One region of the Streptomyces sp. NPDC127177 genome, then DNA from elsewhere that is predicted to be linked to it. Evidence: predicted binding sites of a transcription regulator. Region 1 holds the regulator's gene; the other holds the start of a gene.
What was found. The regulator HspR, encoded in region 1, represses chaperone genes until heat shock. The targets are predictions, from matches to a motif close to TTGAGNNNNNNNNNCTCAA.
Positions count from the first base shown of each region.

Region 1 (15,660 bases):
GCCCGCACCCAGCTGACCGTCGAGGAGACGAAGTGCTCCAGGCTGACGCCGGTGCCGATGAGCATCTGCGCCTCACCGATCAGCCGGACCGAGGTGGCGGTGTCCTCGGAGCCCTCCTCGGGCTCGTGCGTGTGGGTGTAGACCTTGGGCCACAGGGTGCGGCGGTTCCAGTCGTCGATCGCGTCGAGCAGGACCGGGCGCTGGTCCGTGTCGTGCGGGCGGTCGTAGAACGTGCGGACCGAGAAGACCTGCTGCTCGCCCTCGCCACGGAACATGAAGTACGTGCGGAAGTCCTCCCACGGCGCGGCGAGGTCGCCCTCGTCGTCGACGACGTACTTCAGCTCCATCTGCTCCAGAAGCTGCTTGACGAGGTCCTGGTCAGGGACGACGGGGCCCTCCGGTCCTGCCGCCTGCGGTTCGGGCTGGCCCCCGAAGTTAGGAATCGAGGACGGATCGATGCTCACCGTAATTTCCCTTCGTGCGGTTGGCTGCCATCCTCTCCCATGCCGGGCGGGGCATGGCAAGCCGGAACGGCCCCGATCCGCCACAAGCTGATATCCAGCCGGTGGGGACCGGGGCCGCGGCGGTCCGGGTTACGCCGGGTGGACGCCGCTCATGTCGCGGCGCCGACGATCAGGCCGTCGCCGACCCGGTCCACCCGGACCGTGTCGCCGTCCGTGATCTCGCCCGCGAGGATCTCCTTCGCGAGCCGGTCGCCGATCGCCGTCTGGATGAGGCGGCGCAGCGGCCGGGCCCCGTAGGCCGGGTCGTTGCCCTCCTCGGCCAGCCAGGCCAGGGCGGCGGGGGTGACGTCGAGGGTGAGGCGGCGCTCCGCCAGCCGCTGGGCGAGCCGGTCGATCTGGAGCCCCGCGATGTGGGCGAGCTCGTCGCCGGACAGTGCGGAGAAGACCACCAGGTCGTCCAGCCGGTTGAGGAACTCCGGCTTGAAGGACGCCCGTACGACATCCATGACCAGGCGCTTCTTCTCCTCGGGCTTGGTCAGCCGGTCGGTCAGGTACTGGCTGCCGAGGTTGGACGTCAGGATCAGGATCGTGTTGCGGAAATCCACCGTCCGGCCCTGCCCGTCGGTGAGCCGGCCGTCGTCGAGGACCTGGAGCAGGATGTCGAAGACCTCGGGGTGGGCCTTCTCCACCTCGTCCAGCAGGACGACGCTGTACGGGCGGCGGCGGACCGCCTCCGTGAGCTGGCCGCCCTCCTCGTAGCCGACGTAGCCGGGCGGGGCGCCGACCAGCCGGGCCACGCTGTGCTTCTCGCTGTACTCGCTCATGTCGATGCGGACCATGGCCCGCTCGTCGTCGAAGAGGAAGTCCGCCAGGGCCTTCGCCAGTTCGGTCTTGCCGACGCCGGTCGGGCCGAGGAAGAGGAACGATCCGGTGGGCCGGTCGGGGTCGGCGATACCGGCCCGGGTACGGCGTACCGCGTCCGAGACGGCCTGCACGGCCTCGGTCTGCCCGACCAGGCGCCTGCCCAGCTCCTCCTCCATGCGCAGCAGCTTCTGGGTCTCGCCCTCCAGCAGCCGTCCGGCCGGGATGCCGGTCCAGGCACCGACGACATCGGCGATGTCGTCCGGGCCGACCTCCTCCTTGACCAGGGTCTCCTTCGGCTCCTTCGCGGCTTCCTCCTCGGCCTCGGCGGCCTCGGCCAGCTCCCGCTCAAGGCCGGGGATCTCCCCGTACAGCAGCTTGGACGCGCTGTCGAAGTCGCCGTCGCGCTGGGCGCGTTCGGCCTGTCCGCGCAGGTCGTCGAGGCGCTCCTTGAGCTCACCGACCCGGTTGAGTCCCTGCTTCTCCTTCTCCCAGCGGGCGTTGAGGCCGCGCAGCTCCTCCTCCTTGTCGGCGAGGTCGCGGCGGAGCTTCTCCAGACGCTGCTTGGAGGCGGGGTCGGACTCGTTCTTGAGTGCCAGCTCCTCCATGTGCAACCGGTCGACGGCGCGCTGGAGTTCGTCGATCTCGACGGGTGAGGAGTCGATCTCCATGCGCAGCCGGGAGGCCGCCTCGTCGACGAGGTCGATGGCCTTGTCGGGAAGGAAGCGGGAGGTGATGTAGCGGTCGGACAGGGTCGCGGCGGCGACCAGCGATGAGTCCGCGATCTGCACCTTGTGGTGGGCCTCGTACCGGCCCTTGAGCCCGCGCAGGATCGCGATGGTGTCCTCGACGGACGGCTCCGCCACCAGCACCTGCTGGAACCGGCGCTCCAGCGCCGGGTCCTTCTCGATCCGCTCGCGGTACTCGTCGAGCGTGGTGGCACCGACCATCCGCAGCTCGCCGCGGGCCAGCATGGGCTTGAGCATGTTGCCCGCGTCCATGGCGGAGTCGCCTCCGGCGCCCGCTCCGACGACGGTGTGGAGCTCGTCGATGAACGTGATGATCTGGCCGTCGCTCTCCTTGATCTCGGAGAGGACGGTCTTCAGCCGCTCCTCGAACTCGCCGCGGTACTTCGCGCCCGCGACCATGGCGCCCAGGTCCAGCGAGACGAGCCGCTTGTTCTTGAGGGACTCGGGGACGTCCCCCTTGACGATGCGCTGGGCGAGGCCCTCGACGACGGCCGTCTTGCCGACGCCGGGCTCACCGATGAGCACGGGGTTGTTCTTGGTGCGGCGCGAGAGCACCTGGACGACGCGACGGATCTCCTGGTCGCGGCCGATGACCGGGTCGAGCTTCCCCTCGCGTGCCGCCGCGGTGAAGTCCGTACCGAATTTCTCCAGGGCCTTGTACTGGCCCTCCGGGTCCGGTGTGGTCACCCGGCGCCCTCCCCTGCTCTTCTCGAATGCGTCCAGCAGCCTCTTCGCACTGGCTCCCTGCCCGTCGAGGATCTCACCGGCACGGCCCCCCTCGGCCGCGATGCCGATCAGGAGGTGCTCGGTGGAGATGTAGTCGTCGCCGAGCTCCTTGGCCCGCCTCGCCGCGTCGGAGATGACGGCGAGCAGCTCGCGGTTGGGCTGGGGCGGTGCGACGGTCGAGCCGGTCACGCTGGGCTGCGCGGCAAGCAGCTGTTCCGTCTCGGTCCGCACGACGATCTGGTCCGCCTCGACGGCGGCCAGCAGGTCGACGAGATTCTCGTTGTCCTCCCCCGCAAGCAGCGCGAGCAGCAGATGCCCCGGGGTCAGATCGGGGTGCCCGTCCTTCACGGCCCTGCTGGTGGCCGCGTTGATGGCGTCCCGGCTCCTGTTGGTCAGCTCGGCGTCCACGTGCGCTCTCTCCTCCTTGCGATGACTGGCCCGTACTCACTTCTGACACGATCAACGTGCACAAAGTTGAGTCTATTCCACTCAAGGCAAAAACGGCGCCCTTTCCGGGCCCTCCGCCAAGGTTGCGATGTTCCGAGTGAACCGGCCGCTCCGGCCGCCCGCCACCGCAGGGCGCCCCCCGCACTCCTACGCTGGCCCCATGGCAGTCGACGTACACAGCCCGGACCCCGAGTACCTCTCCTTCTGGCGCGAGCACCACCTGTGCACCCTCACGACACCCCGCCCCGACGGCACCCCGCACGTGGTCCCGGTGTGCGTGACGTACGACCCAGAGGCCGGCCTCGCCCGCATCATCACCAACCGGAAGAGCCGCAAGGTCGCCAACATCCTGGCCGCGGGCCCGGAAGGCGCCCGCGTCGCGGCCTGCCAGGTGCACGGACGCCGCTGGGCGACCCTGGAGGGCGTCGCCAGGGTGCGTACGGAGCAGGGCAGGGTCGAGGAGGCGGTACGCCGCCACACGGAGCGCTACGGGCGCACGCCGTCACCCAACCCGGACCGGGTCGTCATCGAGATCACCCTGGACCGGGCGCTCGGCAGGGGCTGACCGCGGCCGGCCGCGAGCGGACAGCACAACGGCGCCACCGTGTTCAGGTCACGGTGGCGCCGTTGTGTGGGGGAGTGTCTGAGCGACGTGGAACGACGGGGGATCGCTCAGGCACTGCGGGGGGTGGCGGCGATGGCTTCGGGTTCGAACAGCTGGTGGTCACGCTGTGCGAGGTTCACAAAAATCATGTCGTACCGGACGGCGCAGCGGACGGGCTGCGGGGCGCCGCGTGGTTTGCGCAGGCAACGGTAGGCGCGAACCTCTCCGTCGTCCTCGCGCGCCACGACGACCGGGTCGCCGAACAGAGTGACCATCAACGAATCACCACGGTGGGGCAGTGCCGTGACGAGGTCGATGAAATGCCACCCTGAGCGGTAGGCGGTCGCCATCTCACGCCTGAAGGTCCGGTCGTCCGGCGGGGTGGTCATGCGACTGTGTGGGCCGGAGTGGACGAATTGCTGTCCGCGGGCGCGGTGGTCCAGCCGATGTCGCCCGCGTTGCCGGGCGGGGTGGTCCAGCCGATGTCGTCGGAAGCCGCAGCCCGAACGGTCCAGCCGATGTCGTCGGAAGCCGCGGCCTTGACGGTCCAGCCGATGTCATCGGAAGCCGCGGCCTTGACGGTCCAGCCGATGTCACCGCCGGCGGCAGCCCCCTCGCTCCCGCCGATGTCGCTGACGCCCAACAGCCCCACACCCAGGGCCGCAACGAACGAGGCGGCAAGCGCCGAGCGAAGCATTCGCTTATACATAGTCGGCTTCGTCCTCACTTGTGGATTCTTCTCCCCCGCACCTAAGACGATGTCCCATCTGAGCACGCGAGCACCACTGAGGAGATGCATCATGTTCCTGTATGTTCAGGAACCTGGGGGGTGAAGATATGGCCACAAGAAACATAAATCCGGCACATCCTCATGGGATCACCGAACTATGCGAGGCGGGAGGCCGTCTTTACGCCAGCGCATTGCGCATGGGACGCATCACGCGCGCCGAAGTCGAGCCCGCACCCTGCCTCATCGAATTCGCCCTGCTCCATCCCGATCCGGACGACCCGGCCTGGCTCCGCCCCGTTCCGCCGTCGGCCGCGCTCGCGCAGCATCTGCACCCCGTGGAGCGCGAGATCCTGGAACGCCGCCGGCACTCGATCCAGCTCACCGAGTCGTTCGAGCCATTCATGGACATCAGCACCCAGGGTCCGCCGAGCACCCACGCGATCACCGTGCTGGAGGGGGTCAACAGGATCAACGCCGCCCTCGACCTGGCCACCGCAGAGTGCCGCACCGAAGTCCTCACCGTCCAGCCCGGCGGCGGCCGGATCGAGGACCGCCTCAGCAAGTCCCTCGAACGCGGACTGTCCGTGGTCGACCGCGGGGTGAGCATCCGCACGCTCTACCAGCACACCGTGCGCCACAGCCCCAGCACGCTCGCGTACGCGGACCGCATGGCCGACGGCAACGTGGAGATCCGGACGCTCGAAGAGCTCATCGAGCGTCTGATCGTGTTCGACCGGACCGTGGCCTTCATTCCCGCTCAGGACGACCGCCAGGTCGCCCTGGAACTCCGCCACCCCGGTCTGGTCGAGTACCTGGCCAACGTGTTCGAGCAACTCTGGACCCGGGCCGCCCCGTTGCGTGAGGACCTCAAGTACGAACCGTCCCCCTTGGGCATCAGCGGGGTCCAGCGCTCCATCGCTCAGCTCCTCATCGAGGGCCATGTCGACGACTCCATCGCCCGCCGACTGGGCATGAACGTCCGTACCTGCCGGGCGCACGTCGCCAAGCTCGCCGTCGCCCTCGGCAGCACCAGCCGCGCCCAGCTCGGTTACCTGATCGCTCAGTCAGGAATCCTGGATCAGGATTCCTGACTGAGCGGCACCCGCAGGATTCCCCACCCCTCGGGCCAAGGCCTGACCACACGACGGGGGAGAGGTGTGGCCGCGCCCTGATGAAAGCCGGGAGAGTTCCCGGCTCCCCCGACACCCCCACACTGCCTCGGCCGATACGCTGCCACCACCGTCATCTTGCTGCACTGCCAAAAGTGGGGGGGCATGAATGGGCAGAGACGCGGACATAACGACACACTCGCACGGAGAGCGCGAACTGTGCGAAGCAGGCGTCAGGCTCTACACGGAGGCACTGAGCGCAGGGCGAATCGAGCGGACCGCACTCGAAGCCGCTCCCTGCCTCATGGAGTTGGCGCTCGTTCACCCCGATCCGCAGGACAGCGCCTGGCTCCGTCCGGTCCCGCCGTCGGCCGCTCTGACGCACCTGCTGCAACCCGTCATCCGGGAGATCCACGAACGCATCAGGCTGTCCGCCGCGCTGGCCGACTCGCTGGCTCCCCTGGCCTCCGTCGCCAGTACCGATCCCAACCTCGCGATCACCGTCCTCGAAGGCATCCCGCTGATCGAGGGGACCATCCAGAACGCCCTGGACAGCGCGCAGGACGAGATCCTGACCCTGCAACCGGGCAGCACCCGTCCGGTCGAGCAGCTCAAGAAGGCGCTGTCCCGCGCCCTGTCGACGGTGGAGCGGGGCGCCACGCTCCGCCACATCTACCAGCACCCGGCCCGATACAGCCCCGCCATCAAGGCGTATCTGGACGAGGTGCCGCCCGGCCACATCCAGGTCCGCACCATAGAGCAGACGGTCGAGCGGCTGTTCGTCTTCGACCGGACCGTGGCCTTCATCCCCGCCAACGCCGAGCGGGATGTCGCCCTGGAGATCCGTCACCCCGCGCTGGTCCGCTATCTGATCCAGGTGTACGAGGTCCTGTGGGCCCAGGCCACCCCGCTCACCGAACCCCTCCAGCCGGCCCCGCCCAGCGCCTCGGTCACCCCGGCCCAACTCAGCATCGCCCGCCTCCTGGCCGAGGGACACGTCGACCAGGTCGTGGCCCGCAAGCTCGGCATCAGCGTCCGCACCTGCCGCGCCCACATCTCCAAACTCATGCAGACCCTCGGCGCCACCAGCCGCACCCACCTCGGCGCACTCCTCGTCCAGTCCGGCATCGCGGAACGCACCCAGAAATGACCGGACCGGCGGTGCACCCCCACAGCGAGCGGCAACTGTGCGAAGCGGCCGTCACCCTCTACACGGAGGCCCTCCGCTCAGGACGCATCGCCCGGAGCGCGCTCGGCCCCGCACCCTGCCTCGTCGACCTCGCGCTGCTCCTCCCCGATCCGCAGGACGACACCTGGCTGCGTCCCGTCCCCCCGCCCGCGGCCCTGGGCCAACTGCTCCAGCCCCTCAGCCGGGAGATCGACGAACGTGTCCGGCTCGTCACCGCGCTGACCAGCTCACTGGTGCCGCTGGCGGCGCCGGCCGGTACGGACCCCAATCTCTCGATCACCGTGCTCGAAGGGAACGACCGGATCCGCGCGGCGATCCGGAACGCGTCGAAGTCCGCCAGAGAGGAAGTCCTGACCGCCCAGCCCGGCGGCAACCGCATGGCCCACAACATGCGGCAGGGACTGGAGAACGCCGGATTCGTCATCGCGGCAGGGGGACGGCTCAGGCACCTCTACCAACACCCGGCGCGCTACAGCCCCCGTCTCAAGGAGTACCTGACGGAGATCCCCTCCGATCTTCTCCGGATCCGCACGATGGAGCAGACCGTGGGACGCCTCCTCATCTTCGACCGCGAGATCGCCTACATCCCCGCCGACCCCGACGGCAGCGTGGCCCTGGAGATCCGCCACCCCGCCCTGGTCCGCTACCTGGTCCAGGTCTACGAAACGCTCTGGGCCGGCGCGACACCCTTCACCCAGAACCTGCCGACCGCCGTCCCCGGCGCCCCCGTCACCGCCGTCCAGCACAGCATCGCGCGCCTCCTGGTCGAGGGATACGCCGACCGGGCCGTGGGCGAGAAGCTCGGCATCAGCGTCCGCACCTGCCGCGCCCACATCTCCAAACTCATGCAGACCCTCGGCGCCACCAGCCGCACCCACCTCGGCGCACTCCTCGTCCGCTCCGGCATCGTCGAGCCTGCCGTGCCGCCCGGGACACCGCAGGAGCCCGCCACCCCCGGCGTTCCGGGGTGACGGGCTCCTGCGCAGGGGTTCGGCCCCCTCAGTCCTTCGGCCGCTTGGGCCGCCAGACGACCAGTGCGCTGGTCTGCTGCACGTCCTGGTACGGCACCAGATCGCGCCGGTACGAGGCGTGCACCTGCGCCTCGCGCTGTTGCAGCGCCGCATCCGCCCCGTCCACGGCCGCCGAGAGCTCGGCGATCCGCTGCTGGAGCGCGGCGACCTGGTTCTCCAGCTCGATGATGCGCTTGATGCCGGCGAGGTTGATGCCCTCGTCCTGCGACAGCTGCTGCACGGTACGCAGCAGCTCGATGTCGCGGGCCGAATAGCGCCGTCCGCGCCCGGCCGAGCGGTCGGGAGAGACCAGGCCGAGGCGGTCGTACTGGCGCAGCGTCTGGGGATGCAGACCCGAGAGCTGGGCCGCGATCGAGATCACGTACACCGGGGATTCGTCGGTCAGCTGGTACGGATTACGGCGGCGGCCGTCCATCTCAAGCTCCCTTCGCTGCCTGGAACAGCTCCGCCCGCGGGTCCTGGTCCGCGGTGGCCTTGCGATAGGCCTCCAGGGCGTCCCGGGCGTCCGTGCCCAGGTCCTTGGGGACCGCCACTTCCACGGTGACGAGCAGGTCGCCCCGGCTGCCGTCCTTGCGCACGGCGCCCTTGCCGCGGGCGCGCATCGTGCGCCCGTTGGGCGTGCCGGCCGGAAGCTTCAGCGTGACCGGGGGCCCGCCGAGCGTGGGCACCTTCACCTCGCCGCCGAGCGCCGCCTCCGTGAAGCTGACGGGCACGGTGACCGTGAGGTTGTCGCCCTTGCGGCCGAAGACGGGGTGGGCGTCGACGTGGACGACGACGTAGAGGTCGCCGGCCGGTCCGCCGCGCTCGCCCGGACTGCCCTTGCCGCGCAGCCGGATCCGCTGGCCGTCGGAGACGCCCGCCGGGATCCGCACCTGCATGGTCCGCGAGGACTTCGCCCGGCCACTGCCCTTGCAGACGTCGCACGGGTCCTGGGCGATGAGGCCCCGGCCCTTGCAGTCCACGCAGGGATCGGTGAGCGAGAAGCCGCCGCCGGTACCGCGCGAGACCTGTCCGGTGCCGACGCAGGTCGGGCAGACCCTGGGGGTGCCGTTCTTGTCGCCGGTGCCCGAGCACGCCTTGCAGGGCGCCTGGCTGGACATCCGCAGCGGGACCGTGGCCCCGTCGACCGCCTCGGTGAAGCTGAGCGTCACCTCGGACTCGATGTCCTGGCCGCGGCGCGGCTGCACCCTGGTGCCGGCGCCGCCGCCACCGCGGTTGAAGAGGCCGCCGAACACGTCGCCCAGACCGCCGCCACCGCCACCGCCGCCGAAGCCACCGGCTCCGCCGCCCTGGCCGCCACCCGGGGCCCCTCCGAAGAGGTCCCCCAGGTCGAAGTTGAAGTTGCCGCCGCCGCTGCCGGGTCCGGGGCGGAAGCCGCCGTTGCCGAAGAGGGCGCGGGCCTCGTCGTACTCCTTGCGCTTCTTGGTGTCACCGAGGATGTCGTTGGCCTCGGAGACCTCCTTGAAGCGCTCCTCCGCCTTGTTGTCACCCTTGTTGGCGTCCGGGTGGAACTCGCGCGCGAGCTTCCGGTACGCCTTCTTGATCTCGGCGTCCGTGGCGTCCTTGGGGACGCCGAGAACCTTGTAGTAGTCCTTCTCGACGAAGTCCTTCGTACTCATCGACGTCCCTCCTTCCGGACGACCGGCCCGGGGCCTCTCGATCGGATCATGCCGGACTCATGGAGTCCGGCATGATCCAGACGATCGGCCCCGTCGGCCGGGCGGTGTGCAACCGAGTGGTCGGACAGAATGTCAGACCTCCTCGCCGCCACCGCTCTCCTCGTCGCCTGCCTGCTCTTCGTCAGCGTCCTTCGCGGCCGCCGGGGTCGCCCCCGGCTGGGGTTCGGCCACCGCCACCCGTGCGGGACGGATGGTGCGCTCACCGATCCGGTACCCAGGCTGCAGGATCGCCACGCAGGTCGTCTCGGTGACGTCCGGTGCGTACGAGTGCATCAGGGCCTCGTGGATCGTCGGGTCGAAGGGCTCGCCCTCCTTGCCGAACTGCTGGAGGCCGAGCTTGGCGACGACCGTCTCCAGCGATTCGGCCACCGACTTGAACCCGCCCACGAGCTCGCCGTGCTCCCGGGCCCGGCCGACGTCGTCGAGCACGGGCAGGAGCTCGGACAGAAGACCCGCGACCGCGATCTCCTTGACCGTGACCCGGTCGCGCTCCACGCGGCGGCGGTAGTTCTGGTACTCGGCCTGGAGCCGCTGGAGGTCGCCCGTGCGCTCCGAGAGCGCGGTACGGACCTGGTCCAGCTGAGCCGTCAGACCTGCTGTCTGGTTCGCGTCCCCGGCGGGGGCCGCCGCCTCCTCCTCGGCAGAGGGGGTGGCAGCGGCCTCCGTCCCGGCGTCGTCAGAGGTGGCGCCGGAGGGGACGTCGGGCTTCTCCTCGAAGCCCGGAGTCTCCTCGGTCACGCCGCACCGCCCTTGGTGTCCTTCTCGTCGTCGACGATCTCGGCGTCGACGACATCGTCCTGACCATCGCCCTGGGCCTGCTCCGCACCCTCGGCGCCCGGCTGGCCGTCGGCCTGCGGGCCACCCTCGGCCTGGGCGTTGGCGTACATCGCCTGGCCCAGCTTCTGGGAGACGGCCGCGACCTTCTCGGTGGCCGTACGGATCTCGGCGGTGTCCTCGCCCTTGAGCTTCTCCTTCAGCTCGGTGAGCGCGGTCTCCACCTCCGTCTTCACGTCACCGGGGACCTTGTCCTCGTTGTCCTTGAGGAACTTCTCCGTCTGGTAGACGAGCTGCTCGCCCTGGTTGCGCGACTCGGCGGCCTCGCGGCGACGGTGGTCCTCGTCCGCGTACTGCTCGGCCTCTTCACGCATCCGGTTGACCTCGTCCTTCGGCAGCGAGGAGCCACCGGTGACGGTCATCTTCTGCTCCTTGCCGGTGCCGAGGTCCTTGGCAGCGACGTGCATGATGCCGTTGGCGTCGATGTCGAAGGCGACCTCGATCTGCGGCACACCGCGCGGGGCCGGCGGCAGACCGGTCAGCTCGAACATTCCGAGCTTCTTGTTGTACGCCGCGATCTCGCGCTCGCCCTGGTAGACCTGGATCTGCACGGACGGCTGGTTGTCCTCGGCCGTCGTGAAGATCTCGGAACGCTTGGTCGGGATCGTGGTGTTGCGCTCGATGAGCTTCGTCATGATCCCTCCCTTGGTCTCGATACCGAGGGACAGCGGGGTCACGTCGAGGAGCAGGACGTCCTTGACCTCGCCCTTGAGGACACCGGCCTGGAGCGAGGCGCCGATGGCGACGACCTCGTCCGGGTTCACACCCTTGTTGGCGTCCTGGCCGCCCGTGAGCTCCTTGACGAGCTCGGCGACGGCCGGCATACGGGTCGAGCCACCGACGAGAACGACGTGGTCGATCTCGGAGAGCTGGATGCCCGCGTCCTTGATGACGTTGTGGAACGGGTTCTTGCAGCGGTCCAGGAGGTCCGCGGTGAGCTGCTGGAACTGCGAGCGCGTGAGCTTCTCGTCCAGGTGCAGCGGGCCCTCGGCCGACGCCGTGATGTACGGCAGGTTGATCGAGGTCTCCGTCGAGGACGACAGCTCGATCTTCGCCTTCTCCGCGGCCTCGCGGAGACGCTGGAGAGCCATCTTGTCCTTGGACAGGTCCACGCCGTGCCCGTTGGCGAACTGCTTCACCAGGTAGTCGACGACGCGCTGGTCCCAGTCGTCACCACCGAGGTGGTTGTCACCGTTGGTGGCCTTCACCTCGACGACGCCGTCGCCGATCTCCAGGAGGGACACGTCGAAGGTGCCGCCACCGAGGTCGAAGACGAGGATCGTCTGGTCGTCCTTGTCGAGCCCGTACGCCAGTGCGGCGGCCGTCGGCTCGTTGACGATACGCAGGACGTTCAGGCCCGCGATCTCGCCGGCCTCCTTCGTCGCCTGACGCTCGGAGTCGTTGAAGTACGCCGGGACGGTGATGACCGCGTCGGCCACCTTCTCGCCCAGGTAGGACTCCGCGTCGCGCTTCAGCTTCTGCAGGATGAAGGCGCTCATCTGCTGCGGGTTGAAGCCCTTGCCGTCGATCTCGATCTTCCAGTCAGTGCCCATGTGGCGCTTGACCGAACGGATCGTCCTGTCGACGTTCGTCACTGCCTGGCGCTTGGCGACCTCGCCTACCAGTACCTCGCCGTTCTTCGCGAAGGCGACGACGGACGGCGTGGTCCTGGCGCCTTCGGCGTTGGTGATGACGGTGGGCTCGCCGCCTTCGAGAACGCTGACGACGGAGTTAGTCGTGCCCAGGTCGATGCCGACCGCACGTGCCATTTCAATTCCTCCAACTGACTACTTGAGTGGATCTGGCTCAAGGATGCATGACATCGCTCCCGGAGTCAACAGACCTGAGTCGAGGCGACTCAACTATCGTGCACACACCACGCGCCACCAGCGCATTGTCCGTTTCGTGATGGTGAACATCTGCCGCATACGGGTCACACAGGGACGGATCCGAACCGGCTGCGCGGCGACACCTGCCCGCCCCACTAGCCACGCAACCCCTCCCCATCATCGCGCCATGGGATCGTTCTGTCACAAAATGCCGTGAGCCGCCACAAAACCGGCACTCGGTCCGTGACTCCAGGCGGCCGACCCAGGCAGGGGCGAACGATGCAGACACAGAAACAGAGGCAGCGACAGCGGCGGGCGCGGTGGCGGACGCAGTGGCAGAGACGGGCGCAGGGATCGCGCCCCCGGCCGCGGTCCGGACCCGGCTTCGGACCGGGGTTCGGATCGGGGTTCGGGCCGGGGCCCGGACCGGGATTCGGACCCGGATTCGGATCTGCGCGCCGTCCGTGGCAGCCCCCGAGGACACCCCTCACGGCGCGCGCCCTCGAAGCCCTGAGGACCCTGACCCCCACGTCCCCGCCCCGCCCCACCGCCAAGCGCGTCCTGGACCTGATCCTCGGCTCACTGCTGCTGCTACTCGCCGCCCCGCTCCTCGCGGCGGCGGCCCTCGCACTCGCCGTACAGCGGCGCCCCGGCGGCGTACTGACCCGTTCCCCCCGCGCGGGACTCGCGGGCAGGCCCTTCGTACTGCGGTCGCTGCGCACCCGACGGCTGCGGCTGAACGTGATCTCCCGGCTCCCCCACGTCGTACGGGGCGAACTCTCCCTGGTCGGACCCGCACCGCTCGCGCCGGGCGACGAACGGAACAGCCTCGCCGGTGCGCGACACTGGCGGCAGGAACTCAAGCCCGGTCTCACCGGTCTGGCGCAGGTACGCCACCGCTCCGCGATGCCGTGGGACGAGGCGGCGCTCCTGGACCAGCACTACGCCGAGCACCACCGGATCGCCCTGGACCTGACGATCCTGGCGGAGGCCGTGTACACACCGCTGCGCGGTGCGGTGCGCGGCCTAGTGCGGCGGGGCCAGGCTTGCCTGAGCGACACAGATCACCGCCTGCCCGGCTACAGCGCCGCGGAATAAGTGGATAGTGTCAGCACAGACTGATTAAGTTACTGCTTAGTAATTCCGAGTACTCGCCAGTAGCGCTGTAGCTCAACCTCAGTAGCGCTGGAACCCACCCTCGCAGGCCCGAGGAGCCCCCAAATGCAACTCGCCGCGATCATCGTGTCGCTGGTGCTGACCGTGGTCGGCGTTGCGCTCATCGCCCGAGCCGTCGCGCAGATCTACCGGTTCGTCACGCTCGGACAGCCGGTCCCGGCCGGCAGTCGCACCGACAACCCGAAGCAGCGCACGATCACCCTGGTCAAGGAGTTCCTCGGCCACACCCGGATGAACCGGTGGGGGATCGTCGGCTTCGCGCACTGGTTCGTCGCCATCGGCTTCCTGACACTGCCGCCGACGCTGCTCCAGGCGTACGGGCAGCTCTTCAAGGCCGACTGGGTTCTCCCGATCATCGGTGAATGGCTGCCGTTCGAGCTGTACATCGAGTTCATCGGCCTGATGACGACGGTCGGCATCCTCGTGCTGATCGCCATCCGGCTGCTGAACCTGCCCTCCCGGGCCGGCCGCAAGTCGCGCTTCGCGGGCTCCAAGGCCTGGCAGGCGTACTTCGTCGAGTACGTCATCCTCGTCATCGGCCTGGCGATCCTGACCCTGCGCGGTCTCGAGGGCGCGATCCACCACGTCGGGGGCTACGAGGCCGCGTACTTCGTCTCGTACCCGCTGGTCCTCGCCTTCAAGGGCCTCGCGCTCGGCACGCTGCAGAACCTCATCTACTTCGTCGCGATGATCAAGATCGGCACCTCGCTGATCTGGATGATCACGGTCTCGCTCAACACCAACATGGGTGTCGCCTGGCACCGCTTCCTCGGCTTCCCGAACATCTGGTTCAAGCGGAACGCTGACGGCTCGACGGCGCTGGGCGCCCTCCAGCCGATGACCAGCGGTGGCAAGGAGATCGACTGGGAGGACCCGGGCGAGGACGACACCTTCGGTGTCTCACAGGTCGAACAGTTCTCCTGGAAGGGCATCCTCGACTTCTCCACCTGCACCGAGTGCGGCCGCTGCCAGTCGCAGTGCCCCGCCTGGAACACGGGCAAGCCACTCTCCCCGAAGCTCCTGATCATGTCCCTGCGCGATCACGCGCACGCCAAGGCCCCGTACCTGCTGGCCGGCGGCGGCAAGGACATGGAGGGCAACGAGAAGGCCACCGAGGAGCAGCTCAAGGACGTCCCGGCAGCCGCCCTCGCGGAGGCCGAGCGCCCGCTGATCGGCACGGTCGAGGAGAACGGCGTCATCGACCCGGACGTCCTCTGGTCCTGCACCACCTGCGGTGCCTGCGTGGAACAGTGCCCGGTCGACATCGAGCACATCGACCACATCGTCGACATGCGCCGCTACCAGGTGATGATCGAGTCCGCGTTCCCGTCCGAGGCGGGCACGATGCTCAAGAACCTGGAGAAGAAGGGCAACCCCTGGGGTCTCGCCAAGAAGCAGCGCGTCGAGTGGACCAAGGAGGTCGACTTCGAGGTCCCGATCGTCGGCAAGGACGTCGAGGACCTCACGGAGGTCGACTACCTCTACTGGGTCGGCTGCGCCGGAGCCCTGGAGGACCGCGCCAAGAAGACCACGAAGGCCTTCGCGGAGCTGCTGCACATCGCCGGCGTCAAGTTCGCGATCATGGGCGGCGACGAGAAGTGCACGGGCGACTCGGCCCGCCGCCTGGGCAACGAGCCGCTGTTCCAGCAGCTCGGCCAGGAGAACGTCGCGATGCTGAACATGGCGTTCGGTGAGGACGACGAGGACGACTCGACCAAGAAGGCGAAGGCGACGAAGAAGATCGTCGCGACCTGCCCGCACTGCTTCAACACCATCGCGAACGAGTACCCGCAGCTCGGCGGCGAGTACGAGGTCATCCACCACACGCAGCTGCTCCAGCACCTCGTCGACGAGGGCAAGCTGATCCCGGTGACGCCGGTCGAGGGTCTGATCACGTACCACGACCCCTGCTACCTGGGCCGGCACAACAAGATCTACACGCCTCCGCGCGAGATCATCGCCAAGGTCCCGGGTCTGCGCAACGAGGAGATGCACCGCCACAAGGAGCGTGGCTTCTGCTGCGGCGCCGGCGGTGCCCGGATGTGGATGGAGGAGCGGATCGGCAAGCGCGTCAACAACGAGCGCGTCGACGAGGCCCTCTCCCTCAACCCCGACATCGTCTCCACGGCCTGCCCGTTCTGCCTGGTCATGCTGACCGACTCGGTCAACGGCAAGAAGAACGACGGCAAGGCGAAGGAGTCGATCCAGGTGGTCGACGTCTCGCAGCTGCTG
Region 1 covers NZ_JBHXUW010000064.1:2,633-18,292, reverse strand. The annotation lists gene ACFVJX_RS30080 (YbjN domain-containing protein) at 1-464, opposite strand, end outside; gene clpB (ATP-dependent chaperone ClpB) at 614-3,208, opposite strand; gene ACFVJX_RS30070 (pyridoxamine 5'-phosphate oxidase family protein) at 3,408-3,812, shown strand; gene ACFVJX_RS30065 ((2Fe-2S)-binding protein) at 3,920-4,240, opposite strand; gene ACFVJX_RS30060 (hypothetical protein) at 4,237-4,548, opposite strand; gene ACFVJX_RS30055 (helix-turn-helix transcriptional regulator) at 4,662-5,672, shown strand; gene ACFVJX_RS30050 (LuxR C-terminal-related transcriptional regulator) at 5,860-6,840, shown strand; gene ACFVJX_RS30045 (LuxR C-terminal-related transcriptional regulator) at 6,837-7,850, shown strand; gene ACFVJX_RS30040 (heat shock protein transcriptional repressor HspR) at 7,879-8,325, opposite strand; gene dnaJ (molecular chaperone DnaJ) at 8,327-9,529, opposite strand; gene grpE (nucleotide exchange factor GrpE) at 9,662-10,327, opposite strand; gene dnaK (molecular chaperone DnaK) at 10,324-12,192, opposite strand; gene ACFVJX_RS30020 (sugar transferase) at 12,763-13,350, shown strand; gene ACFVJX_RS30015 ((Fe-S)-binding protein) at 13,474-15,660, shown strand, end outside.

Region 2 (15,660 bases), on a different contig from region 1:
ACGTGGCGTGTTCACACCATGACGCGCCACCAGGGGTGCGTCCGCCGGTCCCTGGATCAGCAGATCCCCCCACTGAAGCCTCGGAGGCACGCAATGCCCGTGCACAGATCCGGCTCCAAGACATCCCGCCGCTCGCGCCTCGCGGCCGCGGGAACCCTGCTCGCAGCCCTCTCCCTCCTCGTCGCCCTTCCCGGCGCCGCGGGCGCCACCGACAACCCGGCCCCCGCGAAGCCCGTCCGGGGTTCGGCCACCATGGGCATGGGGGTCATCGCCCACGACGGCCAGGGCGCACTGCCCATCGGCACCCGCGCCGCGCAGACCGAGGGCGTGGACGTCAGCGGCCACCAGGACGCGGTGAACTGGGCGGCCCTGTGGGGAAGCGGCGCCAAGTGGGCCTACGTCAAGGCATCCGAGGGCACGTACTACACGAACGAGGACTTCACCCAGCAGTACAACGGCTCGTACAACGTGGGAATGATCCGCGGCTCGTACCACTTCGCCACCCCGGACACCACGAGCGGCGCCGTCCAGGCCAACTACTTCGTGGACCACGGCGGCGGCTGGTCCAAGGACGGCCGGACCCTGCCGGGCGCGCTCGACATCGAGTGGAATCCGTACGGCGACCAGTGCTTCGGCAAGAGCCCGGCCGCGATGGTCGCCTGGATCCGTGACTTCGTGAACACCTACAAGGCGCGCACCGGACGGGACGCGGTCATCTACACCGCGACGAGCTGGTGGCAGACCTGCACGGGCAACAACGCGGGCTTCGGCACCACCAACCCGCTCTGGGTGGCCCGTTACGCCTCCGCCGTCGGTGCGCTTCCGGCGGGCTGGGACTTCTACACGATGTGGCAGTACACCTCGACGGGCCCCACGGTGGGCGACCACAGCCACTTCAACGGCGCCCTGGACCGCGTACAGGCGCTGGCCAACGGCTGAGCCGTTCCGCCGCCGGCCGTCCGGCAGCACCGTCCACGCAGGAGAACCCGGTGACGCACCCCGTCGCCGGGTTTTCCCCATTTCACGCGCCTGAGCAGGCACTTCGCTGTGGGAGCGAGTCGATCCGCCCGCTATACACCGCATGTATACGCACTGTGTATAGTCCTTCGGGACGCACAGCGTGTGCGCCGTCCAGCCACGAGGGAGTGACCTGCCGTGCCCAATAGGACGAAGTCGATCGGTGCGGGGTTGGCCGTCGCTCTTGTGACGGCGCTCACCCTGACGCTGAGCGGCTGCTCGATGGAGACCACCGCCCCCGGCTCCGCACGGGCCGACGCCGGTTCCGACGCCAAGGGGTCGTTCGGCCCGGTGGACTGCCGCAAGGCCAAGTGCATAGCCCTGACCTTCGACGCCGGCCCGGCCGAGGACACCCCCCGCCTGCTGGACATCCTCAAGAAGGAGAAGATCCACGCGACCTTCTTCCTGCTGGGCAAGAACCATGTGAAGAAGCACCCCGACACGGTTCGCCGCATCGAGGCCGAGGGGCACGAGGTGGCCAACCACACCTGGTCGCACGAGATCCTGACGGACAAGAAGCCCGCCCAGATACGCGCCGAGCTGGAGAAGACGCAGGACGCGATAGCCGCGATCACCGGCAGGAAGCCGAGGCTGATGCGCCCGCCGCAGGGCCGTACCGACGACACCGTCTCCAAGATCAGCAAGGACCTGGGGCTCTCGCAGATCCTGTGGAGCGCCACCGCCAAGGACTACTCGACGACCGACTCCGCGCTGATCAAGAAGCGGATACTCGACCAGGCGAGCAAGGACGGCATCATCCTGCTGCACGACATCTACAAGGGCTCGGTGCCCGCGGTGCCGGGCATCATCGACGCGCTGAAGAAGCAGGGCTACACCTTCGTGACGGTGCCCCAGCTGATGGCGCCCGCCGAGCCGGTCCCGGGCACGATCTACCGCCCCTGAGGCCTGTCCCGTATTCCGCGCCGCCAGGGGTCGCCGGGCAGCCCGCCGGGTCCCGCACGCGAAACGGCCCGCCTCCCCGCGAGGGGGAGACGGGCCGTCCGTACCGGCCGCGCCCGTGGCGCCACGCCCGTCACTGTGCGGCGCCTACGCGGCGGCCGGGATCCTCCGCTCCGCCGGGGCCGAGGCCGGGGCGAGGGCGATCTCCAGGACCTGGCGGACGTCGGTGACCGGGTGGACCTCCAGGGTGTCCAGCACCTCGGCGGGGACGTCGTCCAGGTCGGCCTCGTTGCGCTGCGGGATCACCACGGTGGTGATGCCGGCCCGGTGGGCGGCGAGCAGCTTCTGCTTCAGGCCGCCGATCGGCAGCACCCGCCCGGTCAGCGAGACCTCACCGGTCATCGCCACATCCGTACGGACCAGCCGTCCGGAGAGCAGCGAGGCCAGCGCGGTCGTCAGGGTGATGCCCGCGCTCGGGCCGTCCTTGGGGACGGCACCCGCCGGGAAGTGGATGTGCACGCCCCGGTCCTTGAGGTCGGCGACCGGCAGCTCCAGCTCCGCGCCGTGCGAACGCAGGAAGCTCAGCGCGATCTGCGCGGACTCCTTCATGACGTCGCCGAGCTGACCGGTGAGGGTCAGTCCGGACGCCCCGGTCTCCGGATCGGCGAGCGATGCCTCCACGAAGAGCACATCGCCCCCGGCGCCGGTCACCGCGAGCCCGGTGGCCACACCCGGCACCGCTGTGCGGCGCTCGGCCGGGTCCTGGGCGGACTCCGGGACGTGGTGCGGCCGGCCGATCAGACCGCGCAGGTCCTCGTCGGCCACCGTGAACGGCAGTTCCCGGTCGCCCAGTTCGTGCTGGGCCGCCACCTTGCGGAGCAGCCGGGCCACGGCCCGCTCCAGGTTCCGGACGCCGGCCTCCCTCGTGTACTCGCCGGCCAGCTTCCGCAGCGCCGACTCGTCGAGAGCGACCTCGTCGGGCTCCAGACCGGCCCGCTCCAGCTGGCGCGGGAGCAGGTGGTCGCGGGCGATGACGACCTTCTCGTCCTCGGTGTAGCCGTCGAGCCTGACCAGCTCCATCCGGTCGAGCAGGGCCTCCGGGATCGCCTCCAGGACGTTGGCGGTGGCCAGGAAGACGACGTCGCTGAGGTCGAGTTCGACCTCCAGGTAGTGGTCGCGGAAGGTGTGGTTCTGGGCCGGGTCGAGCACTTCGAGCAGGGCCGCGGCCGGGTCGCCCCGGAAGTCGGAGCCGACCTTGTCGATCTCGTCGAGCAGGACGACCGGGTTCATCGAACCGGCCTCCTTGATGGCCCTGACGATGCGTCCCGGAAGCGCGCCGACGTAGGTGCGCCGATGGCCCCGGATCTCCGCCTCGTCCCGGACGCCGCCGAGTGCGACGCGGACGAACTCACGGCCCATGGCGTGCGCGACGCTCTCGCCCAGCGAGGTCTTGCCGACGCCAGGGGGACCCACCAGGGCCAGCACCGCTCCGCCGCGACGCCCGCCGACCACTCCGAGACCGCGGTCGGCACGCCGCTTGCGTACCGCGAGGTACTCGGTGATGCGCTCCTTCACGTCCTGGAGGCCCGCGTGTTCCGCGTCCAGGATCTCCTGGGCGCCCTTGATGTCGTAGGCGTCCTCGGTCCGCTCGGTCCACGGCAGTTCGAGGACGGTGTCGAGCCAGGTCCTGATCCAGGAGCCCTCGGGGCTCTGGTCGGAGGAGCGCTCCAGCTTGTCGACCTCCTTGATGGCGGCCGCACGGACGTGCTCGGGAAGGTCGGCGGCCTCGACGCGCGCACGGTAGTCGTCGGACTCGTCACCGGAACCGGAGTCGCCGTTGAGTTCGGAGAGCTCCTTGCGCACGGCGTCGAGCTGGCGCCGCAGCAGGAACTCGCGCTGCTGCTTGTCGACGCCCTCCTGGACATCCTTGGCGATGGACTCGGCGACGTCCTGCTCGGCGAGGTGTTCACCGAGCCACTGGACGGCGAGCCTCAGCCTGGCGACCGCGTCGGCGGTCTCCAGCAGCTGCACCTTCTGGGTGATGGTCAGGAAGGGCGAGTATCCGGAGTTGTCGGCGAGCGCGGAGATGTCCTCGATCTGCTGGACCCGGTCCACGACCTGCCAGGCGCCGCGCTGCTTCAGCCAGCTGGTGGCGAGCGCCTTGTACTCCTTGGCCAGTTCGGCGGCGGCTCCGGGGAGGGGGTCGGGGGCCGACGCGTCGACCCGGGTCCCCTCCACCCAGAGCGCGGAACCCGGTCCGCCGGTCCCGGCGCCGATCCGTACCCGGCCCCGGCCGCGGATGAGCGCGCCGGGATCGCCGTCGGACAGCCGCCCGACCTGCTCGACGGTGCCGACGACACCGATTCCCGTGTAGGTGCCGTCGATGCGCGGAACGAGCAGCACCTCGGGCTTGCCGCCGCCCTCACGGGCCGCGGCCTGGGCGGACTCCACCGCGGCGCGTACGTCGGTGTCGGACAGGTCCAGAGGCACCACCATTCCGGGCAGCACGACCTCGTCGTCGAGCGGCAGCACAGGCAGGGTGAGCGGTGTGACCGCATTGGACTCGGTAGCCATGATCTCCCCTTCGGCAGTCAAGTTGAGCTATGCAGACTCAATGCTTCTGAGTCGCTCAATGTTCCCCGGGGTGTGTTCGCTGTGAGCGATCGGGGGGTGGCTGCCTTCGCACGCCTTGTGTGCAACACGGAACAGCGCCCGCAAAATCCCTGGAAGGCCCGGCTCGCGGCGGACAGGATGACGCCATGACCGCATACACGCTCCCCTCGCAGGCCCTGCTGGTCGTGGACGTCCAGAAGGCGGGGGTGACGGGCGGGCGGGCGGTGCCCGGCGCGGCCGTACTGCTGGACCGCACGGCGGACCTGCTGGCACGGGCCCGCCGCGGAGGCGCCCTGGTCGTCCACCTCCAGAACGACGGCGCACCCGGTTCCGGGGACGAGCCGCACACACCGGGCTGGGCGCTGCACCTTCCCGTCGAGGAGGGCCCGGCCGAGCGCGTGATCCGCAAGACCAGGGACGACGGCTTCGCGGGCACATCGCTCGGGGAGCTGCTGGCCGGGGCCGGTGTCGAATCTCTGGTGGTGTGCGGAGTGATGTCGGAGATGTGCGTCCAGGCCACGGCTCGCACCGCCCTGGCGCTGGGGTACCGGGTCGCCCTCCCGTACGACGCCCACGCGACGCAGGACGTCCCGGCGGCCCCGGGGATCAGCGGGGCGGTCCCGGCGGCGGTGGTGTCGCGGGTCGCCGCGTGGGCCATCAGCGGGGACGCCGAGGTCACCGTGGCGGCGTCGGACGTGACGTTCACCGCGCCGGCGTCCCGGGCGCGCTGAGGCCACCCGAAAAGGGGTCGGCGCCGGCCCGCGCGACAGGGCAGAGTGCCCGCATGAGCGAAGACCGAGGGCTGGACCAGGACGGCACGATCGCGCGGGAGGGCTCCCTGGAGCGGGTGCCCGCGCCGTTCGCGGCGGTCGTGGACGCGGCCCGTACGCGCATCGCCGAGGTCTTCGGTCCCGACCGGCTGGACAGCGCCTACGTCTACGGCAGCGTTCCGCGCGGCACGGCCGTCCCCGGCGTCTCCGACCTGGACCTGCTGCTCGCCCTTCGGGACCGGCCCACCGACCGGGACCGGGCCGACGCCGACGGGATCGAAACCGCACTGGACACCGCGTTCGACGTGGTCGACGGCGTCGGCATCCTGCTGGACGGCGCGGCCACACTGCTCAGCGAGCTCGAACGCCACGACGGAGGCTTCTTCGTCGCCTGTCTGTGCACACCGCTGCTCGGCGACGACCTGGCCGCACAGCTGCCGCGCTACCGGCCGACCTCGCTGCTCGCCCGTGAGACCAACGGTGATCTGTGCCTGTTGCTCCCCCGCTGGCACGAGCGCGCGGCCGGGGCCACCACGGACGCCGAACGCCTCACCATGAGCCGCGGCGTCGCCCGCCGGATCGTCCGCACCGGCTTCACCCTGGTGATGCCGCAGTGGGGCGGCTGGACCAGCGATCTGACCGAATCCGCCGAACTGTTCGCCCGCTACCGCCCGGACCTGCCCGAACGGGCCGGGCAGATGCGGCTGGCCGCCCGCACGGGCCGCGCCCCGACCACCGACCCGGCCGTCCTGTCGATGCTGGTCGACGACCTCGCTCCCTGGCTGGCGGCCGAACACATCGCGGTGCACGGCGAGAAGGCGCCGAGACCCTGACCGCGTCCACCCACCGGATTCGTGAACCGGACGGGGCCCGGCCTCCGATAGAGGAGGTGTGAGCCACTTGCGCCCCCCGGGGGACGAACCGACCGACGAGGCGCTGCTGCGCGCCGTCGCACAGGGGGAGACGACGGCCCTGGCCGCTCTCTACGACCGGCACTCCGGCTGGCTGCTGGCCCGGCTGAACCGGCGTTGCGCCGACCCCGAGACGGTACGGGAGGTCCTCCAGGACACCTTCGTCACGGCCTGGCGCTCGGCGGGCTCGCACCGGGGCGCCGAGGCGGGCGGCTGGCTCTGGGTGATCGCCGCCCGCCGACTCGTCGACGCGCAGCGGAGCCGGGCCAGGACGGAGCGGGCGGCGCGGGCCGAGCACGCCGACGGCGACCGGTGGGCGGCGGCCGTGCCGTCCGCCGAGGACCGGGTGCTTGCAGGCCTCGAATACGGCGATGTGGGCGCCGCGCTGGACCGGATCTCGCCCGAACTCCGGGAGGTCCTGCGGGCCACGGTCATCGACGGCCTCACCACCCGGGAGGCCGCCCGGCTGCTCGGCATACCGGAGGGAACGGTCAAGACCCGGGCGTCGCGGGCCCGTCGCGAACTGCGGACCGCGCTGGACCGGCTGGTTGTGGAGAACGGTCCGCTGGGAGGCACGGCATGACGGTCTGGCACGTGGGCGACGAACTGGCCGGGCGGTACGCCGCCGGAACGGCCGCCGAGACGGATGCCTGGTCCCTGGAGAAGCACGTCGAGTCGTGCGCGCACTGCGCGGCCCGGGTGTCGGCGTCGGTGCGCGAGCAGGGGGAGGCGGTAGCGCTGCTGGCGGGGGTGCGGACGGCGGTGCTGGCGGCGGTGGCTGCGGAGCGGGTACCCGGGCCGGCACGGGGGCGGGGGCTCCCGCGGTGGCCGGTGCCGGGAGCCGCCGGCCGGATCGGGCGGGTGCTGTGGGCCGCCGGTCCCGCCCTGCGGGGGGCATGGGCGGCGGCGCTGGTGCTGGTGGCGCTCGGGGCCGTCGCATTGGCCTACGGGGGCGGGCTCGACGACTCGGCGCGGCCCCTGCTCCTGGTCGTCGCGCCGGTGCTGCCGCTCACCGGGGTCGGCGTCTCCTACGGGCGCTCCGCCGACCCGGTCCACGAGATCGCCGTCACGACCCCGGGCGGCGGGCTGCGGCTGCTGCTGATCAGGACGGCGGCGGTACTGGTGGTGGCCGTCCCGGTGCTCGCGCTGGCCTGGGCGGTGCTGCCCGCGTCGGGCGGCGGCCCGGGGGCAGCGGCGTGGCTGCTGCCGGGACTGGCCATGACGCTGGCGGCGCTGGCGCTGGGCAGTTACGTCGGCTGCCGCACCGGAACCTCGTCGGTCGCCGCGTGCTGGGCCGCGGCCGTCGTCCTGCCGGCCGTCCGAACGCGCTCCTCCGGGCTCGGCGAGCCCCTGGCGGAAGCCGCCCGTTACTTCGCGGGGCCCGCCGCCCAGGGCGTCTGGGCGGCGGCGGCCGTGCTCTGCGCCGGGCTGCTGGTCCTGCGCCGCAGATCCTTCGACCACCTGGAGAAGTCATGAGCGTGATCGTGTGAGCAGCACAGTCAGCGTTACCGGGCTGACGGTCCGATACCGCCGTACGACCGTCCTGGACGGCATCGATCTCGACTTCGGGCCCGGCGTGCACGGGCTTCTCGGGCCGAACGGCGCCGGGAAGACCTCGCTGATCCGGGTCGTCTCCACGGCGGCCGCTCCGGCCTCCGGGCGGGTCGAGCTGTTGGGCAGCGAGGCGGGTGCGGCAGCGGACCACCGCGGTCGCGCGGCGGTCCGGCGCAGGCTGGGCTATCTGCCGCAGCAGTTCGGCTTCTACCCGGGGTTCACCGTCCGCGAGTTCGTCGCCTATGTGGCCTGGCTCAAGGAGATGGACGGCGCGCGGACCGCGGCCGCGGTGGAGCGTGCGGTGGAGCGGGTGGGCCTGGCCGACCGGATCGACGCCCGGATGAAGACCCTGTCGGGCGGCATGGTGCGGCGCGTGGGCATCGCCCAGGCGATCGTCAACGAACCGGATCTGCTGCTGCTCGACGAACCGACCGCCGGTCTCGACCCGGAACAGCGGGTGGAGTTCCGCACCCTGATGCGGGAGCTCGGCGAACGGGCCACGGTGATCCTCTCCACGCATCTCGTCGAGGACGTGGCCACGGCCTGCGCCGATGTGACGCTGATCGAGGCGGGCCGGATCGCGTACCGGGGTACCACGGCCGAGCTGTCGGCCCTCGGCGGCGAGGCCGGCGAAGCCGGCGACGCGGGCCTGGCCGGCAGCCCGATCGAGCGCGGCTACACCGCCGCCCTGCGCGCCCACCGTGCGACGGCGGGCGCCCGATGACGACGACCGGCACCCTCGCCCCCGAGCAGCGGGACTCCCCCGCCCCCAGCCCCACCCGCTCGCCCGCCGCGTACCGTCCGACGCTCCGCGCGCTCCGCACCGAGCTGCGTCGCGGCGTCGCACCGTGGACCGGTGCCTGTACGGCGGTCACGCTCGGCGTCACCATGGCGGCCAAGGCCGACACCTGGCAGGGCGACTGGGGCGAGACGCAGGGGTACCTCCACCCGGCCGCCACCCTGCTCGCGGGTCCGCTGCTGGCGGCCGCGTCCTGCTGGCAGGGCGCCCGCGAACACCGGCGCTCGACCGCCGGGCTCTGGCTCTCCACCCCGCGTGCCAGGTCCACACGGGTCGTCGTGGCGGCGCTGCCGCTCGCGCTCTGGGCGGTCGCCGGGTATCTCCTCGTGCTGGCCGCCTCGCTGCTGGCCACCTGGCCGTACGCCGGAGGAGGCAGCCCGTACCCGTCCTTCGCCGTCGTGGACTGCGGCTTCCTGGTGGCCGTCGGGCTGCTGGGGTTCGCCGTCGGTCAGCGGTGCCGGTGGAGGCTGGCCCCGCCCGCCCTTGCCGTGGTGCTGTACGTCGCGCTCGGTGTGCCGAACTACTCGGAGTCGTCGGCGCGGTACCTCGACCCGACCCTTCAGTACGGGCTCAGCGGCCGGCTGCCCGTGTGGTGGTTCGCCCCGGCGATGGTGGCGTGGACCTGCGGGCTCGCCCTGACCGTGCTGGTCGCCCACGCGGCCCGGCGCAGGTTCCTCGCCGTCGTACCGCTCGCCGTGGCGGCGGCGGTCGCGCCGCTGATCGTGCACAACGGCCCCGGTCTGCTCCGCGACGATCCCGCCCGCGCCCGCGTGGTCTGCACGGAAGGCACCCCGCGGGTGTGCCTGAACGGGCTCGACGCGACGTTTCTGCCGCAGGTGTCCCGGGCACTGTCAGGGCTCATCGGGCGGCTGGACGGAGTGCCGGGGGCGCCGGTCAGGTATGTGGATCACGAGGTCCGGGAGGGATCCGATGAGGTCCAGCTGTCGATGCCCGCCCGGGGCTGGGGGATCGTCCGCGACCGGCTGAGCAGGCCCGAGAACCTCGCATGGCAGGCGGCGGCATCGATCGCGTTCGAGCGAAGGCGGGAGTGCCCGGATTCCCCGGATGCCGGGAATCCGGACGGTTCGGACGACTCCACCCGGGTCATGGACACGGACGACGCCGTCACGAACTGGCTCGCCGGCCCCGGCGCCGCGCAGCCCCCCGGCGCGGAGAAGGCCCCCCGGTTCCGCCGCCTCGAAGCCATGCCCGCCCCCGAGCGCCGCGTCTGGCTCGGCCGCTACCTGGCCACGCGCGAGAGCTGCGACGCGTCGGAGGTCCCCGTCCTGTGAACGCCACCGCCGACGCCGTACCGAACCGCTCCGCGCTCCGGCCGGAGCTGCCGCTTCTCTACATCCGCTCCCGCGGACTCCCCCGTACCGCCCTCACGCTGGCCTGCGTCGTCCTGTTCGCCGCCTGGGCCGCCGACTGGCTGGAGGACCGGCCGGATTTCGACCACACCGCCCGCGTCCCGGTCCTCGTGCTGGCCCCCCTGCTGGTGTCCGCCGCGGTCGGCACCAGCCTGTACGCCGCCGCCGACGAGCTCGACCGGACCGCTGTGCGCCGCTGGTGGCCGCGGCGGCTCGCGCATCTGCTCGCGCTCACCCTGCCGGCCGCCGCGGCGCTCGCGCTGGCCGTCCCCGGGCACCCCGAGGCGTTCGGCGCACCGGGCATGATCCGTAACGTGCTCGGCGCGAGCGGGGTGGCGGCCGCCTCCGCCGCCCTGATCGGGGCCCGGCTGAGCTGGCTGCCGATGACCGTCTACGGCGGCGCGGTGTACCTGGCGGCGCCGCGCACCCCGGGCGGGCCGGCCGCCGTGTGGGCCTGGCCGATGCAGCCGGGACCGCAGGTGGCGGCGTGGGTCGTGGCGTTGCTGGCGTACGGGGTGGGAGCGGCGCTGCTCGCGGTGCGCGGGGCCCGCTCCGAGCGCGGCTGACCGGATGCGTCCCGCAGGCGCCCGCCCGGGGCCCGATCGGGCAATCCGCTGGCCCGGGCGTGGCCGGCCGGGCCAGGATGGGCGCGACACCGACCGGCGGTGACACCCGCCGACCATCCACCGGAGACCAGCACCATGCACCACACCTACGGCCCCGACGCCCTCGCCCCTGTCACCCTCGACCGCCGCGAGGGACCGTACGGGGAGGTCGTCCTGCGCAGGCGGGGCGACGACTACGAGATCATCGCCAACGGGTGCTTCCTGATGGACACATCCGACGGGCGCTCCGAGCGGCTGCTGATCGATGCCGCACTGGCCGCGCTGCCTGCCGGGCGGACCGCCCCGGCGGTGCTCATCGGCGGGCTGGGGGTCGGGTTCTCGCTCGTCCGGGCCGCCGCCGAGCCGCGCTGGGGCCGGATCACGGTGGTGGAGCGGGAGCAGGCCATCGTGGACTGGCACCTGGACGGGCCGCTGGCCGGTGTCTCAGGGGAGGCGCTCGCCGATCCGCGGACCGAGATCCTGACGACGGACCTGGTGGCCCATCTCCGTACGACTACGCAACGTTACGACGCGCTGTGTCTGGACATCGACAACGGGCCGGACTGGACCGTCACGGAGGACAACGGCGACCTCTACTCCCCCGCCGGTCTCGCCGACTGCCACCGGCGGCTCACCCCCGGCGGGGTGCTCGCGGTGTGGTCCGCACAGCCGTCCGGCGAATTCGAACAAGCCTTGCGCAATGCCGGATTCCATGGGGTTCGAACCGAAGAAGTAGGCGTTGCCCGAGGCGTTCCCGACGTGGTCCATCTCGCAATTCGAGCAGCTTGAGATTCCCCCGCCGGGTATGCGGGCCCCTGGGACGCCCGGGGGCCAAGCGCCACAAGAGCGACACTCCGCCACCTTTGCGCGACCAACGCACTCCTGTGCCCTTGCACCCTGCGTAGCCGGAAGGCGCCCGCTGCCTTTACGCTGCTTGCCGATAGCGGGATCTCCCACGAAATTCACAAGCGAAAACCGCGCGTCCGGGGGAATGGCCCCCGTGAGAGCGGGCAGGGGCGGGGCGATGGAACAGACACACACCACCCACAACGGTGTCGCGGCCACCCCGGGCGCACAGCGCCGGGTGCTGGTGGTCGAGGACGACGCGACGATCGTCGATGCCATTTCCGCCCGGCTGCGGGCCGAGGGCTTTCTGGTGCAGACCGCGCTCGACGGCCCCGCGGCCGTGGACGCGGCCGAGGCCTGGCAGCCGGATCTGATGGTGCTCGACATCATGCTTCCCGGTTTCGACGGGCTCGAGGTCTGCCGCCGGGTACAGGCACAGCGCCCGGTGCCGGTGCTGATGCTGACCGCCCGGGACGACGAGACCGACATGCTCGTCGGCCTCGGGGTCGGCGCCGACGACTACATGACCAAGCCGTTCTCCATGCGCGAGCTGGCGGCCCGGGTGCACGTCCTGCTGCGCCGGGTCGAGCGGGCCGCGCTGGCCGCCGTGACGCCGCGCAGCGGCATACTGCGCCTCGGCGAGCTGGAGATCGATCACGCGCAGCGCCGGGTGCGGGTGCGCGCGGACGACGTCCATCTGACGCCGACCGAGTTCGACCTGCTGGTCTGCCTGGCCAACACCCCGCGTGCGGTGCTCTCCCGGGAGCAGTTGCTGGCGGAGGTCTGGGACTGGGCGGACGCCTCGGGCACCCGGACCGTGGACAGCCACATCAAGGCGCTGCGCCGGAAGATCGGCGCGGAGCGGATCCGTACCGTGCACGGTGTCGGCTACGCCCTGGAGACCCCGGCGCCATGACCCCGCCCGGACCGGGTCTGCGGCCGTTCTCGATCAAGGCCAAGCTGGGCACGCTCGTCGTGGTCTCGGTGTTCATCACGACCGGGCTGCTGCTGGTGGCCCTGCGCACACGGACCGAGCTGCGGTTCATCACGGTGTTCTCGGTCATCGCGACCCTGCTGATCACCCAGTTCGTGGCACACGGTCTGACCGCGCCGCTGGACGAGATGAGAGCCGTGGCCCGGTCGATCTCGCACGGCGACTACACCAGACGGGTGAGTGGCGCCGACCGGCGTGACGAACTGGGCGACCTGGCGCAGACGATCAATCTGATGGCGGACGACCTGGAGTCCGTGGACCGGCACCGCAAGGAGCTGGTGGCGAATGTCTCACATGAGCTGCGCACGCCCATCGCGGCGCTGAGAGCCGTGCTGGAGAACGTCGTGGACGGGGTGTCCTCGGCCGATCCGGAGACGATGCGCACGGCCCTCAAACAGACCGAGCGGCTCGGCAGGCTGGTGGAGACGCTGCTGGACCTGTCGCGGCTCGACAACGGTGTGGTCACGCTGAGGGCCAATCGTTTCGAGGTGTGGCCGTACCTGTCGGGGGTGCTGAAGGAGGCGAATCTCGCCGCCGCCCACCGCCGGCTCTCCTCCGGCTCGGGGAACTCCACCCGCAAGGACGTCCATCTGCACCTGGACGTCTCCCCGCCCGAGCTGACCGCGCACGCGGACGCGGAGCGGCTGCACCAGGTGGTGGCCAACCTGATCGACAACGCGGTGAAGCACAGCCCGCCGCACGGCCGGGTCACGGTGCTCGCGCGGCGCGGGGCCCAGCCCGAGTCACTGGATCTGGAGGTCCTGGACGAGGGCCCCGGCATTCCGGAGTCCGAGCGGCACCGGGTCTTCGAGCGTTTCAACCGCGGCGAGGTGACCTCGCCGCACGGTCCTGGCAGCGACGGCGGTACGGGGCTGGGTCTGGCGATCGCCCGCTGGGCCGTGGATCTGCACGGCGGACGGATCGGTGTGGCCGAATCAGCTCGCGGATGCCGCATCCGCGTCACCCTTCCGGGGATCCAACAACCACGAGGTTGACATAGGGTTCGAACCGGAAGGGCACGTTCTGCGTGTTCTGTTCAAGGGGTACGGTCCAAGGGGCCGTAACTGCGGTCTCGCGTACCCGGAGCAATGCGGAACCAAGCTTGTTTCCCGCCATTTCCTGCGCCGAAACCCGACTTTCGATGTGACTTGCACGACGAAGACCGGCCCGGTCCGCATGGAACGGCCCGGGAGGCGTAGCCTTGATTTCCGCTGTCCACCACCTTGTGAAGCGGAAGAGGGCGGTTGCCGCCGTGTCGTCTCAGTCCCCCAGTAACTCGAGCATCTCCACCGACCAAGCCAGCCCGGGTTCCGACCCGGCTGCAGCTTTCGGCCCCAATGAGTGGCTCGTCGACGAGATCTACCAGCAGTACCTCCAGGATCCCAATTCGGTCGATCGCGCCTGGTGGGACTTCTTCGCCGACTACAAGCCGGGTACGTCCGGCACGGCGGACAAGCCCGTTCCCGGCGCCGCAGCCGCGGGGGCTGCTGCGCCTGCGGCCCCGGCCGTGACCGCGCCGACCGCCACCGACCACACCGCGCCGGCCGCGCCCGCGAAGCCCGCGGCCCAGGCCCCGGCAGCACCCGCTGCCCCGGCGCCCGCCGCTGCCGCGCCCGCCCCGGCGGCTCCCGCCAAGGCGGCTCCGGCTCCGGCGAAGGCCGCCCCGGCTCCGGCCGCGAAGGCCCCGGCCGCTCCGGCGACCGAGGCTCCGGCCGGCCCGGAGTACGTGACGCTGCGCGGCCCATCGGCCGCTGTCGCGAAGAACATGAACGCCTCGCTGGAGCTGCCGACGGCCACGTCCGTCCGCGCCGTCCCGGTGAAGCTGCTCTTCGACAACCGCATCGTCATCAACAACCACCTCAAGCGCGCCCGGGGCGGGAAGATCTCCTTCACGCACCTCATCGGGTACGCGATGGTGCAGGCCCTCAAGGCCATGCCGGCGATGAACTACTCCTTCGCCCAGAAGGACGGCAAGCCGACCCTGGTCAAGCCGGAGCACGTCAACCTCGGTCTGGCCATCGACCTGGTGAAGCCCAACGGCGACCGCCAGCTGGTCGTCGCGGCCATCAAGAAGGCCGAGACGCTCAACTTCTTCGAGTTCTGGCAGGCCTACGAGGACATCGTCCGCCGGGCCCGCAACGGCAAGCTCGGCATGGACGACTTCACCGGCGTCACCGCCTCGCTGACCAACCCCGGCGGTATCGGCACCGTTCACTCGGTGCCCCGCCTGATGCCCGGACAGGGCCTCATCATGGGCGTCGGCGCGATGGACTACCCGGCGGAGTTCCAGGGCACCTCGCAGGACACCCTGAACAAGCTCGGCATCTCCAAGGTCATGACGCTGACCTCGACGTACGACCACCGGGTCATCCAGGGCGCCGCCTCCGGCGAGTTCCTGCGGATCCTCAGCCAGCTCCTGCTCGGCGAGAACGGGTTCTACGACGAGATCTTCAAGGCGCTCCGCATCCCCTACGAGCCGGTCCGCTGGCTCAAGGACATCGACGCCTCGCACGACGACGACGTCACCAAGGCCGCGCGGGTCTTCGAGCTGATCCACTCCTACCGGGTCCGCGGCCACGTCATGGCCGACACCGACCCGCTGGAGTACCGCCAGCGCAAGCACCCCGACCTGGACATCACCGAGCACGGCCTCACCCTGTGGGACCTGGAGCGGGACTTCGCCGTCGGCGGCTTCGCCGGGCAGACCCTGATGAAGCTCCGCGACATCCTCGGCGTCCTGCGTGAGTCGTACTGCCGCACCACCGGCATCGAGTTCATGCACATCCAGGACCCGAAGGAGCGCAAGTGGCTCCAGGACCGGGTGGAGCGTCCGCGCCCCGCGCCGGAGCGCGAGGAGCAGCTGCGGATCCTGCGCCGGCTCAACGCCGCGGAGGCGTTCGAGACGTTCCTGCAGACCAAGTACGTCGGCCAGAAGCGGTTCTCGCTGGAGGGCGGCGAGTCCGTCATCCCGCTGCTCGACGCGGTCATCGACTCCGCGGCCGAGGCCCGCCTCGACGAGGTCGTCATCGGCATGGCCCACCGCGGCCGGCTGAACGTGCTGGCGAACATCGTCGGCAAGTCGTACGCGCAGATCTTCCGCGAGTTCGAGGGCAACCTCGACCCCCGGTCGATGCACGGCTCCGGTGACGTCAAGTACCACCTGGGCGCCGAGGGCACCTTCACCGGTCTGGACGGCGAGCAGATCAAGGTCTCGCTGGCCGCCAACCCCTCGCACCTGGAGGCGGTCGACCCGGTCCTGGAGGGCATCGCCCGCGCCAAGC
Region 2 covers NZ_JBHXUW010000061.1:29,997-45,656, forward strand. The annotation lists gene ACFVJX_RS29510 (lysozyme) at 94-939, shown strand; gene ACFVJX_RS29515 (polysaccharide deacetylase family protein) at 1,240-1,920, shown strand; gene lon (endopeptidase La) at 2,065-4,491, opposite strand; gene ACFVJX_RS29525 (cysteine hydrolase family protein) at 4,677-5,261, shown strand; gene ACFVJX_RS29530 (nucleotidyltransferase domain-containing protein) at 5,315-6,133, shown strand; gene ACFVJX_RS29535 (RNA polymerase sigma factor) at 6,192-6,794, shown strand; gene ACFVJX_RS29540 (hypothetical protein) at 6,791-7,687, shown strand; gene ACFVJX_RS29545 (ABC transporter ATP-binding protein) at 7,698-8,489, shown strand; gene ACFVJX_RS29550 (hypothetical protein) at 8,486-9,856, shown strand; gene ACFVJX_RS29555 (hypothetical protein) at 9,853-10,500, shown strand; gene ACFVJX_RS29560 (spermidine synthase) at 10,636-11,328, shown strand; gene ACFVJX_RS29565 (response regulator transcription factor) at 11,564-12,301, shown strand; gene ACFVJX_RS29570 (ATP-binding protein) at 12,298-13,374, shown strand; gene ACFVJX_RS29575 (multifunctional oxoglutarate decarboxylase/oxoglutarate dehydrogenase thiamine pyrophosphate-binding subunit/dihydrolipoyllysine-residue succinyltransferase subunit) at 13,632-15,660, shown strand, end outside.
Region 2: the regulator HspR is predicted to act here: its motif matches at 4,514-4,532, upstream of lon (endopeptidase La).